DNA from 2 places in the Devosia sp. 1635 genome. Region 2 is predicted to be linked to the other one. Evidence: predicted binding sites of a transcription regulator. Region 2 holds the regulator's gene; the other holds the start of a gene.

Region 1 (5,457 bases), 510 kb from region 2:
CACCAGCTCATGCAGCACATCGAGCAGCTTGGCGACATCATGGAAATGCAGCCCCGTCGTCGGCTCGTCCAGCATATACAGCGTTCGCCCGGTTGCCCGCTTGGACAGCTCCTTGGAGAGCTTGACGCGCTGCGCCTCGCCCCCTGACAGCGTCGTTGCCGGTTGCCCGACCTTCACATAGCCCAGCCCCACCCGCTGCAGCGTCGTGAACTTGTCGCGGATTGTCGGCACCGCGGAAAAGAACTCCACCGCCTCGTCGATGGTCATGTCGAGCACATCCGAAATGGACTTGCCCTTGAACTGCACCTCAAGCGTTTCGCGGTTGTAGCGCTTGCCCTTGCACACATCGCAAGTGACATAAACATCGGGCAGGAAGTGCATCTCGATCTTGAGCACCCCGTCGCCCTCGCACTTCTCGCAGCGCCCGCCCTTGACGTTGAACGAGAACCGCCCCGGCCCATAGCCGCGCGTCTTGGCTTCCGGCAGGCCGGCAAACCATTCGCGTAACGGCGTGAACGCGCCGGTATAGGTCGCCGGATTGGAGCGCGGCGTGCGCCCGATGGGGGACTGGTCGATGTCGATGACCTTGTCGAGATGCTCGAGCCCGGTTAGGGATTTGTGCGGCGCCGGCATCACCCGTGCCCCGTTGAGGCGCCGCGCGATAGCGGTATACATGGTGTCGATCATCAGGGTCGACTTGCCGCCGCCCGACACCCCGGTAATGGCCACGAACATGCCGAGCGGCACATCCACATCCACATCCTTGAGGTTGTTGCCCGTGGCGCCGCGCACCGACAGATACTTGCCGGTCTTGCCCTCGCGGCGCTCGGCCGGAATGGCAATGCCCATGCGGCCCGACAGATATTTGCCGGTGAGGCTGTCCTCATGCGCCAGGATCTGGTCGGGCGTGCCTTCGGCCACGATATGGCCGCCATGCACCCCGGCACCCGGCCCGATATCGACCACATAGTCGGCCGTCAGGATTGCATCCTCGTCATGCTCCACCACGATCACGGTATTGCCGAGGTCGCGCAGCCGCCGCAGCGTATCGAGCAGGCGCGCATTGTCGCGCTGGTGCAGCCCGATCGAGGGCTCGTCGAGCACATACAGCACGCCCGTCAGCCCCGAGCCGATCTGGCTCGCGAGGCGAATGCGCTGCGATTCCCCGCCCGACAGCGTCCCCGAATTGCGCGACATGCTGAGGTAATCGAGCCCCACATCGATCAGGAAGGTCAGCCGGTCCCGGATTTCCTTGAGAATGCGCTCGCCGATCTGCTTCTGGCTCGGCGTCAGCTGCGCCATCAGCCCGGCAAACCACTCGTCCGAGGCGCGGATCGACATTTCGGTGACCTGCCCGATATGGAGCCCCGCAATCTTGACCGCCAGCGTTTCGGGCTTGAGCCGATACCCGTTGCAGGCCACGCATGGCGCCTGCGACATGTATTTTTCGATCTCCTCGCGCATCCCCGCGCTTTCGGTTTCCTTGTAGCGTCGCTCGAGGTTGCCGATCACCCCTTCAAAGGGCTTGGTGGTCTTGTATTGCCGCAAGCCGTCGTCATAAACGAACTCGATTGCCGTACGTCCGGTGCCATAGAGCACCGCCTGCCGCACCTCGTCGGGCAGGTCGGCCCAGGCGGTCCCGGTCGAGGCGCCGAAATGCTTGACCACCGCGCTCAGCGTTTGCAGGTAATAGGGCGCCGAGGTCTTGGCCCAGGGCAGCACCGCCCCGTCGCGCAGGCTGAGGCTTGAATCGGGCACGACCTGGCCCGGATCGATCTTCTGCTCGGTCCCCAGCCCGTCGCAAACCGGGCAGGCGCCGAACGGGTTGTTGAACGAAAACAGCCGCGGCTCGATCTCGGCAATGGTGAAACCGGAAACCGGGCAGGCAAACTTTTCCGAAAAGGTGATCTGGCGCGGCTTGCCGTTCTCGTCGGTTTCGTCGGCCAGTTCCACCAACGCGATGCCGTCGGCGAGCTTGAGCGCCGTTTCAAAGCTTTCCGCCAAGCGCCCGCTGAGGTCGGGGCCCACGACCACCCGGTCGATCACCGCCTCGATATCGTGCTTGAACTTCTTGTCGAGGGTAGGGGCATCCTCGAGCTCGAAATATTCGCCGTCGATCTTGACGCGCTGGAAGCCCTTGCGCCCCAGCTCCGCCAGTTCCTTCTTGAACTCGCCCTTGCGCCCACGCGCAATCGGCGCCAGCAGATAAAGCCGCGTGCCCTCGGGCAGCTCCAGCACCCGGTCCACCATTTGCGACACGGTCTGGGACTCGATCGGCAGCCCCGTGGCGGGCGAATAAGGAATGCCTACGCGAGCAAACAGCAGGCGCAGGTAATCGTAGATTTCCGTGACCGTGCCCACCGTCGAGCGCGGATTGCGCGAGGTGGTTTTCTGTTCGATGGAAATTGCGGGGGACAGCCCCTCGATATGCTCCACATCGGGCTTTTGCATCATTTCGAGAAACTGCCGCGCATAAGCGGACAGCGACTCTACATAGCGCCGCTGCCCTTCGGCATAGATGGTGTCAAAGGCCAGCGACGATTTGCCAGAGCCGGACAGGCCCGTCATCACGATCAGGCTGTCGCGCGGCAGCCGGACATCGATGCCCTTGAGATTGTGTTCGCGCGCGCCGCGCACCACGATTTCACGATTAAGGCTGGGATTGGGCATCACGATCCATGTTCATAAAGGCTGCGCCAGACAGGTGTCGGCATATAACGGCCGGACGGTCGGCGGGAACTCACAAATAGGGGCGCGCCACCGGGCAGGCAAGGCAAAGGGCCGGCATGGCGGCCTTGCACCCGCTGTCAACGCGCCCAACAAAGCCCCGGGGTCAAGCGCTCACCACTTTGGAGCCACTCCATCCCGCAGGTCTGCTGACACAGCGTGTCAGTAGCATCCCCATCGCGTACCTCTCGGGCGGCCCCTTCCGCCATCCTTGACTCGCCCCGCACTGAGAACATAAGATGAACGAAGTTAAAGGGCAATCCCCATCTACTGGGGTCCAGCGGTCAGGCGCAGCCGGCACAAACCGGTTCAAAACGCCAAAAAAGGCTGAGCGGCCGCGGTTTTGGGCGTTAAGTAGAACCCAAGCGGGCCGCAGGCCAAGCAAAGCGAAACGGAGCATGTCATGGCAGGCAGCGTCAACAAGGTCATTCTGGTAGGCAATCTGGGCAACGACCCCGAAGTGCGCAATCTTCCCAGCGGCGGCAAGGTGGTCAATCTGTCCATCGCCACCTCGGAAAACTGGAAAGACAAGAACACCGGCGAGCGGCGCGAAAAGACCGAATGGCACCGGGTGGTGATCTTTTCGGAAGGTCTGGCGCGTGTAGCCGAAAGTTACCTCAAAAAGGGCTCCAAGGTTTACATCGAAGGCCAGCTTCAAACCCGCAAATGGCAGGACCAAAGCGGCCAGGACAAATACTCCACCGAGATTGTGCTGCAGGGCTTCAACTCTAACCTTACGCTGCTCGACGGCCGCGGCGAGGGTGAAGGGGCAGGGGGCGGCGAGCCCGGCGGCTTCCGCGGCGCCCGCCAGTCCGACAATGGGGGCGGTGGCGGCGGCCGCCGTCCATCCCCGAGCGCCCCGGCCTTTGAGTCCGGCGGCATGGACGACGACATCCCGTTCTGAGGCCCGACGCCTCCATAAAAACCAGGAAAGTGGGTCGCTTCGGCGGCCCTTTTTTTTTGCCGTAAAGCCTTTCCGGCTTCAAAGGCATGAAGCGACAGCGGCGGCCCCGGCCCCGGGAAAAAGCCCCTTTATTGACTTTGCTCAATTTGCGGCACCCGCGACGGGCTAGTTTCACGGTGAAATGAGGCGTGCATGCCCGCACCATCCAAGAGTCGCCCAGACTTTGGCGCGGTGGCACCGAGCTGCCGATCTCCGTTTGCACGCAAGAGCCCTGACCGGAAGGAACCACCATGTTGACGTCCAAGGCATCTGCAGCTCTGCTCGTGACCGTCCTTGCGGGCTCGCTAACCCTGTCCCCGCTGGTGGTGGGGCAGGACAATGCCACCCCCGCCACCACGCAAGCCGCGCCTGAGGAGCCTGGTGGAGCGCGCCGCGCCATCCGCTGGGCGCAAGCCCATTTGCAGGAGATGGATGCCGCCATCACCGTTCTGGAGCAAAACACCGAACAACTCGCGGGCGACGCGCGCACCAAGGCCGAAGCGGAACTCGACAAGCTGCGCGCCGTGCGGGAGGAGTATCAGCGCTCCCTCGAGGAGGCGCTGGCCACCACGGACGCCAGGACCCGCGAGGAAACCGAGCGGCTGGGCAGCGCGCTCGCCACCCATTGGGACGACTTCGAGACCGATCTGGCCGCCTATTATGACGCCGCCAAGGCTGATCACGAACTTCGCCGCGCCGTATTCATCGCGCGGGCCGAGGCGCAGGAAGCCGCCTTCAGGCAGGAAATCGAGGACCTCGACCACTCGGTCGCCAATGCGGCTGCAGGCGCCAAGACCGGGCTCGACGCGCGCAAGGCAGCGCTGGAAGCCCGGCTGCAGGAAAGTCGCGAACAACTCGACCGGCTGGGCGCCGCGACCGACGCTTCCTGGCAGCAATTCGTCGATGGCCTGCACAATGCCCGCACGGCATTCCAGGCCGAGTTTGAGAAACACCAGTAAGCCATTGATCTATTTACAGGCCCTGCAGGCCCGTCGCGGTCGGCAGAACGGGAGATCGGCAGATGTGCACCGGCGCCAACTACACCACCAAAGACCATTATTTCGGCCGCAATCTCGATCTGGAGTTCTCCTATAACGAGACCGTCACAGTTACGCCGCGCAACTTCCCCTTCGAGTTCCGCAGAATGCCCAGGCTCGACACGCACCACGCCATCATCGGCATGGCGACCATCTCGGATGGCTATCCGCTGTACTACGACGCGACCAACGAGAAGGGGCTCAGCATGGCGGGGCTCAATTTCCCCGGTAATGCCGATTACAAGCCCGAAGCCCCCGGCCAGACCAATATCACGCCCTTCGAGTTCATCCCCTGGATCCTGGGCAAGTTCGAAACGGTGGACCAGGTCAAGGCCGAGCTGCGCGCGTTCAACCTCGTGGACATTTCGTTCAGCGAGGCCTTCCCGCTCTCGCCGCTGCACTGGATCATCTCGGACCGCAACAAGTCCATCACTGTGGAGTCGGTGCGCGACGGCTTGAAGGTCTACGACAACCCTATCGGCGTGCTCACCAATAACCCGACCTTTGACATCCAGTCCTTCAACCTCAACAACTTCATGCACCTGTCGCGCAATCCGCCCGAGCCGCATTTCTCGGACCAGCTCAGCTTCGACGTCTACAGCCGCGGCATGGGCGCGATCGGATTGCCCGGCGATCTGTCCTCGTCCTCCCGCTTCGTCAAGGCCGCCTTCACCAAGCTGAACGCGATTTCCGGGGACTCCGAGTCGGAATCGATCAGCCAGTTCTTCAAGATCTTGGAGTCGGTGGCCC
Region 2 (5,457 bases):
GACGCCCTGGCAGGAGATCCAGCGCGGGCTGGTCGACCAGCTCGGCAATGGCGCCGTACTCAAGCCAGCAGTGGCTTACCAGCGCATTGCCCAGACCTATGGCGTGCCGCGCGACAACCACTAGGGCATAAGGCCCAACGACTTCGAAATCCCCGCTTCGGCGGGGATTTCTGTTTCCAAGGCACGGCGAAACTCCGGTCGGCGCGAGGCCTCCGGTTGGGAGCGGCGTTGGCGAGGCATTGCCTCAAAAAACGTTGCGCAAAACGGAAGCTCCGCCCCGCCAACAGCGACTGGGTGCCGACGCCCGCGCCCTCCTGCGGCGCATGCCAGATTCCGCGGATGTCGAACTAAACCCTGGCGGGCACCGCTGCCTGCGCCACATCAGGGTTCCGATGGCCAGTGCAGCTGCCATCGCGATTCTTCACCCAAGACCACCGGACGATAGAGGTCCACGGCTCTTGCGGACACCGGCCGGATCGCGGCGACCCACGATCCCCCAGCCTCCGCGCACCAACCACTCGTCATGATCTCGCTTGGGTGCGCGGATGAGGAGACTATGCGGGTGATCGGCGCGGGCGGGGATAAGTTATTGTCGGGGGGTATGGGGCTTGAGCGGATTGCGCGCTGGAGGTGGCCAGCTGGGTCTAACGTCACTCGCGGAGGAGGGGACTAAACCCCCACCCCGGTCCTCCCCTCAAGGGGGAGGGTGAAGGAGGGGGCACACAGGCGCTGGTCTGGTGCGGCTGATGAGGACCCTAGGGCGGCAATCGAGTTCCGTCGAAGAGATTGTTTCTTGGCCGATTCCGGCTTTAGGCGTGGCGAGCGATGTGGGCGAGGGCCCGCTGGAACATGGGGTGCCATTCGGGGCCCGGTTGGCGCTCGAGTGGCCACCAGAAGAACTCGAACCAATGACCGCCATCATCATGGGTGAAGTGGCGCCAGTGTTCGGCCAGGGGAGCCAAGGCGATCACCACAACAAAGTGCCAAAGCTGTTTATCTGCAATGGCACTACTGGAAGGCAGGGTGCGCGAAACTTCTGCCTGCAGGCCAGACTCCTCTGCGAGTTCACGCAGGGCACCGATTTCAATCGGCTCGGGGCCTTCCCGTGTTCCTTTCACCAGCTGAAAGCCAGCCAAAGGATGCCTGAACGCCAAGCACTGGCGTTCTTGCGCCACCACTCGCAGCAGGACAGGACAGAGTTTTTCGACCCTGGGCGTCAATATTTACGCAGCAGGCCCACCAGGCGGCCCTGAACCTTGACGCGGTCGGGCGGGAAGATGCGGGTTTCGTAGGCGGGATTGGCCGCTTCAAGCGCGATGGTGTTGCCCTTGCGACGCAGCCGCTTGAGGGTGGCTTCCTCGTCATCCACCAGGGCAACGATGATCTCGCCGGTCCCGGCAACATCCTGGCGACGGATCAGCACGGTGTCGCCATCGAAAATGCCCGCATCGATCATCGAATCGCCGCGCACTTCCAGCGCATAGTGCTCGCCCGGGCCAAGCATTTCGGGTGGCACCGAGATGGTGTGGGAGTGGCTCTGGATGGCCTCGATGGGCGTACCGGCGGCGATCCGACCCATGACCGGCACGGCCACGGGGCGCACATAATCATCGCTCCAGCCCGAGCGCGGCGGCGGAGCGGCAACACGGCCCAGATTGCCTTCGATGACGCTGGGCTCGAAGCGGGCCTTGCGGCCGCCGAGCGCGGGGTTCATCGAATCGGGGAGTTTGAGCACTTCCAGCGCCCGCGCGCGATTGGGGAGGCGGCGGATGAAGCCGCGCTCCTCAAGCGCCGTGATCAGGCGGTGAATGCCCGACTTGGAGGCCAGATCCAACGCGTCCTTCATTTCGTCAAACGAAGGGGGAATGCCGCTTTCCTTCATCCGCTCATGGATGAACATCAGCAGTTCATGTTGCTTTCGCGTCAGCATCGGAGCCCTTCAATCGCAGAATCGGAACAAAGACTGAACGAGCATAGGTGTTCCAGTTATGTTCTGCAATAACGCTCATGGGTGGAGGCGAAAATTCTTTGGCTCTGCCTAGAACCCGTCCAGCGGAATGGCTGGAACGAGAGCGCCAGCCGGCTGGCCGGGATCGTATTCAGGCTGCACCAGCAGCATATCGGCGCGGGCCAGCGAGGAGGTATGACCGCTATCGGTTTCGCTGATGGGGAGCACGCCCGCACCTCGGCTTGAATGCACGCTTTGGGCACGCATGAAGTGGCGCCGGGCGGTATTGGGCGGCGTGGGCGCAAGGAGCGGCAGGTGCCAGGGGGCGGGTTCGGCGACGCCGAGCCAGCGCCGCAGCGCCGGCTTGATGAAGACGGCGGCGGTCACCATGGCCGAAACCGGATTGCCAGGCAGGCCAAACACCAGGGTTTTGCCCAGAGTGCCGAACATCAGTGGCTTGCCCGGGCGCATATTGATGCGCCAGAAATCAAGCTGCACGCCGAGACTCAGCAGGATTTCCTGCACGATATCATGGTCGCCAACACTCGCGCCGCCCGTGGTGATGACGAAGTCGGGCGCTTCGGCAAAGATGCCGGCAAGGCGCTCGGCAAGCGCCGCCCGGTTGTCGGGAGCGATCCCGTAGTCGCGGATCTCTGCGGCGTAAGGCGCAAGGAGCGGCCGCAAGCCGAAGCTGTTGGAGGCAACGATCTGGCCCGGTCCGAGAGCGGTGCCGGGCAGCACCAGTTCGTCCCCGGTGGCAAGGAGCGCGATGCGCGGCTGCACGGCAACGGGCAGCGTCGGGCAATTGGCGGCGGCTGCGACGGCCAGTTGCATGGGGGTGAGGCGAGAGCCTCTCGGAATCAGCTCCTGTCCCTGCCGGAAGTCGTGGCCAAGCGGGCGAATGCTGCGCCCCACGGGAGGCTGGGCGGCAAAGCTGACGCGATCGCCGGTGCGGGTCGCTTCCTCCTGCATGATCACGGCATCCGCGCCGGGGGGCACGGGCGCGCCGGTGAAGATGCGCACGCAGGTGCCCGGGGCGATATCCGCGCCAAAGCCGGCGCCGGCCTGTGCGGTGCCCACGACTTCAAGGCTCGCGCCTGGCACGATATCGGCGGCGCGCACGGCATAGCCATCCATGGCGCTGGCGGGGAAAGGCGGCTGGTCATGACGGGCGAGCAGGGGCTCGGTCAACACCCGGCCGGCGGCAGCTTCCAGCGGCACCGACTCGGTGCGGGCGGGGGGCACGCGGGCGAAAATGGCCGCGAGGGCGTCTTCAACCGGGAGCAGGCTCATGGCGCGCGCTGGAAATCGCCGGACTTGCCGCCCGATTTTTCGAGCAGACAGATCGCGGAGATAACCATCTCGCGGTCGATGCCCTTGGCCATGTCGTAAAGCGTAAGGGCGGCGGTGGAAGCCGCCACGAGGGCTTCCATTTCCACCCCGGTCTGGCCGGTGGTTTCGGCAGTCGCAAGAATGGTGATGGCGCCGGGCTCGCGCGCCTCCAGCTCGACGCTGACCTTGGTGAGCGGGATGGGGTGGCAAAGAGGGATGAGCTCGGCGGTCTTTTTGGCTGCCATGATGCCCGCGACGCGCGCGACGGCCAGGGCGTCGCCCTTCTTGAGGGCGCCACCCATGATGGCGGCAATGGTTTCGGGCCGACCGCTGATCACCGCCTGGGCGAGGGCGCGGCGGCGGGTGACTGCCTTGTCGCCGATATCAACGATCCGGGCCTCCCCGCGCTCGTTGAGATGGGTCAGCTGCGGCTCGCTCATGGATGGGCGGCCTGGCGCACACCCTGCAGGAGGGCGCGGGTGGCGGCGACCACATCGGCCTGGCGCATCAGCGATTCGCCGACAAGGAAGGTGCCGATGCCGGCTGTGCGGTCGAGATGCTGCAGGTGTTCATGGCCGTTGATGCCGCTTTCGCTGACCAGCACCTTGCCGGCTGGAACGCCGCCCGCGAGGTTGACCGAGGTATCGAGCCGGGTTTCGAAGGTGCGCAGATTGCGGTTGTTGATGCCAATGAACTCGGCATCGAGCGCCAGCGCCCGGTCGAGCTCGAGCTGGTCATGCACCTCGACCAGGGCATCCATGCCCCATTCGCGGGCGGAATCGAGCAGGTAGCGCGCGACGTCGTCACCGACAGCGGCGAGGATAATGAGGATGCAATCGGCGCCCCAAGCGCGCGCTTCGGCGACCTGGTAGGTTTCGAAGAGGAAATCCTTGCGCAGGACCGGCAAGGCGGTGGCGTCGCGCGCCTCGCGCAAGAACGCCGGCGAGCCCTGGAACGAGGGCTGATCGGTGAGGACCGAAAGGCACGTCGCGCCGGCCTCTTCATAGGCGCGGGCGATCTCTGCCGGGTTGAAATCGGGCCTGATCAGGCCCTTGGAGGGGCTGGCTTTCTTGACCTCGGCGATCAAGGCGTATTCGCCGCGGGCGCGCTTGGCCTTGATGGCGGCGAGAAAGCCGCGTGGCGGGGGCTGGTCATGGGCGGCAGCAACCACTTCGTCCCAAGGGCGCAGGGCCTTGGCCGCGGCGATTTCCTCGCGCTTATAGGCTTCGATCTGCTTGAGAATATCGCTCATGGGGGTGTTCCATTGGAGATGGCGACAAGGCGCTCGAGGGTTTCCCGGGCCTTGCCGCTGTCGATCATTTCGGCGGCCATGGCGGCGCCGCTGCGCAGGTCACTCACCACATCGGCCACGATCAGCGAGGCGGCGGCATTGAGGAGAACGATGTCGCGATAGGCGCCGGGCGCGCCGTCAAAGAGCGCGTGGATGGCGAGGGCATTATATTCGGGCTCGCCACCCAGGAGGTCATTGGGATCATGGCGCGACAGGCCGGCGTCTTCGGGGGTAATCTCGAAGCTGCGCAGATTGCCGTTCGCGATCTCGGCGACATAGGAGGGCCCGGTGACGGTGATCTCATCGAGCCCGTCGCTGCCATGGACCACCCAGGCCTTGATGGCGCGGTTGGCAAGGAGCGCTGCAGCGACCGGCTCCACCCATTCGGGGGAATAAACGCCGAGCATATAGCGGCGCACCCCGGCAGGATTGGATTGGGGCCCGAGCAGGTTGAACATGGTGCGCACGCCCATTTCGGCGCGCGAAGGGCCGACATGGCGCATGGCTGGATGATGGGCCGGCGCGAACATGAAGCCGATCCCGGCCTCGTTGATGCAGCGCGAAATTTCGGCGGGGGTGAGGTCGAGCTTGACCCCAAGGGCTTCAAGGGCCTGGGAGGAGCCCGATTTGGAAGACAATGCGCGGTTGCCGTGCTTGGCGACGGGAACGCCGGCGGCGGCAACAACGATGGCGCTGGCTGTCGAGATGTTGAGCGTGCCAACACCATCACCGCCGGTGCCGACAATGTCGATGGCGTGTTCGGGGGCGTCGACCGTCACCATCTGCTCGCGCAGGATCGACACGGCGGCGGCGATCTCACCCACCGACTCGCCCTTGAGGCGCATGCCCATGAGGAAAGCGCCGAGTTGAGAGGGCGTGGCTTCGC

What was found. The regulator LexA, encoded in region 2, represses DNA repair genes until DNA is damaged. The targets are predictions, from matches to a motif close to TGTTCNNNNTGTGTTCNG.
Region 1: a site for LexA is predicted at 2,956-2,973, ahead of ssb (single-stranded DNA-binding protein). Genes of this name have one in related genera too.

The regions. Positions count from the first base shown of each region.
Region 1 is NZ_JABAOM010000001.1:635,404-640,860, forward strand. It holds gene uvrA (excinuclease ABC subunit UvrA) at 1-2,670, opposite strand, end outside; gene ssb (single-stranded DNA-binding protein) at 3,131-3,631, shown strand; gene HRU92_RS03185 (hypothetical protein) at 3,922-4,629, shown strand; gene bsh (choloylglycine hydrolase) at 4,692-5,457, shown strand, end outside.
Region 2 is NZ_JABAOM010000001.1:1,149,991-1,155,447, forward strand. It holds gene HRU92_RS05895 (IlvD/Edd family dehydratase) at 1-124, shown strand, start outside; gene HRU92_RS05900 (NUDIX domain-containing protein) at 810-1,175, opposite strand; gene lexA (transcriptional repressor LexA) at 1,217-1,930, opposite strand; gene glp (gephyrin-like molybdotransferase Glp) at 2,039-3,241, opposite strand; gene moaC (cyclic pyranopterin monophosphate synthase MoaC) at 3,238-3,720, opposite strand; gene trpC (indole-3-glycerol phosphate synthase TrpC) at 3,717-4,532, opposite strand; gene trpD (anthranilate phosphoribosyltransferase) at 4,529-5,457, opposite strand, start outside.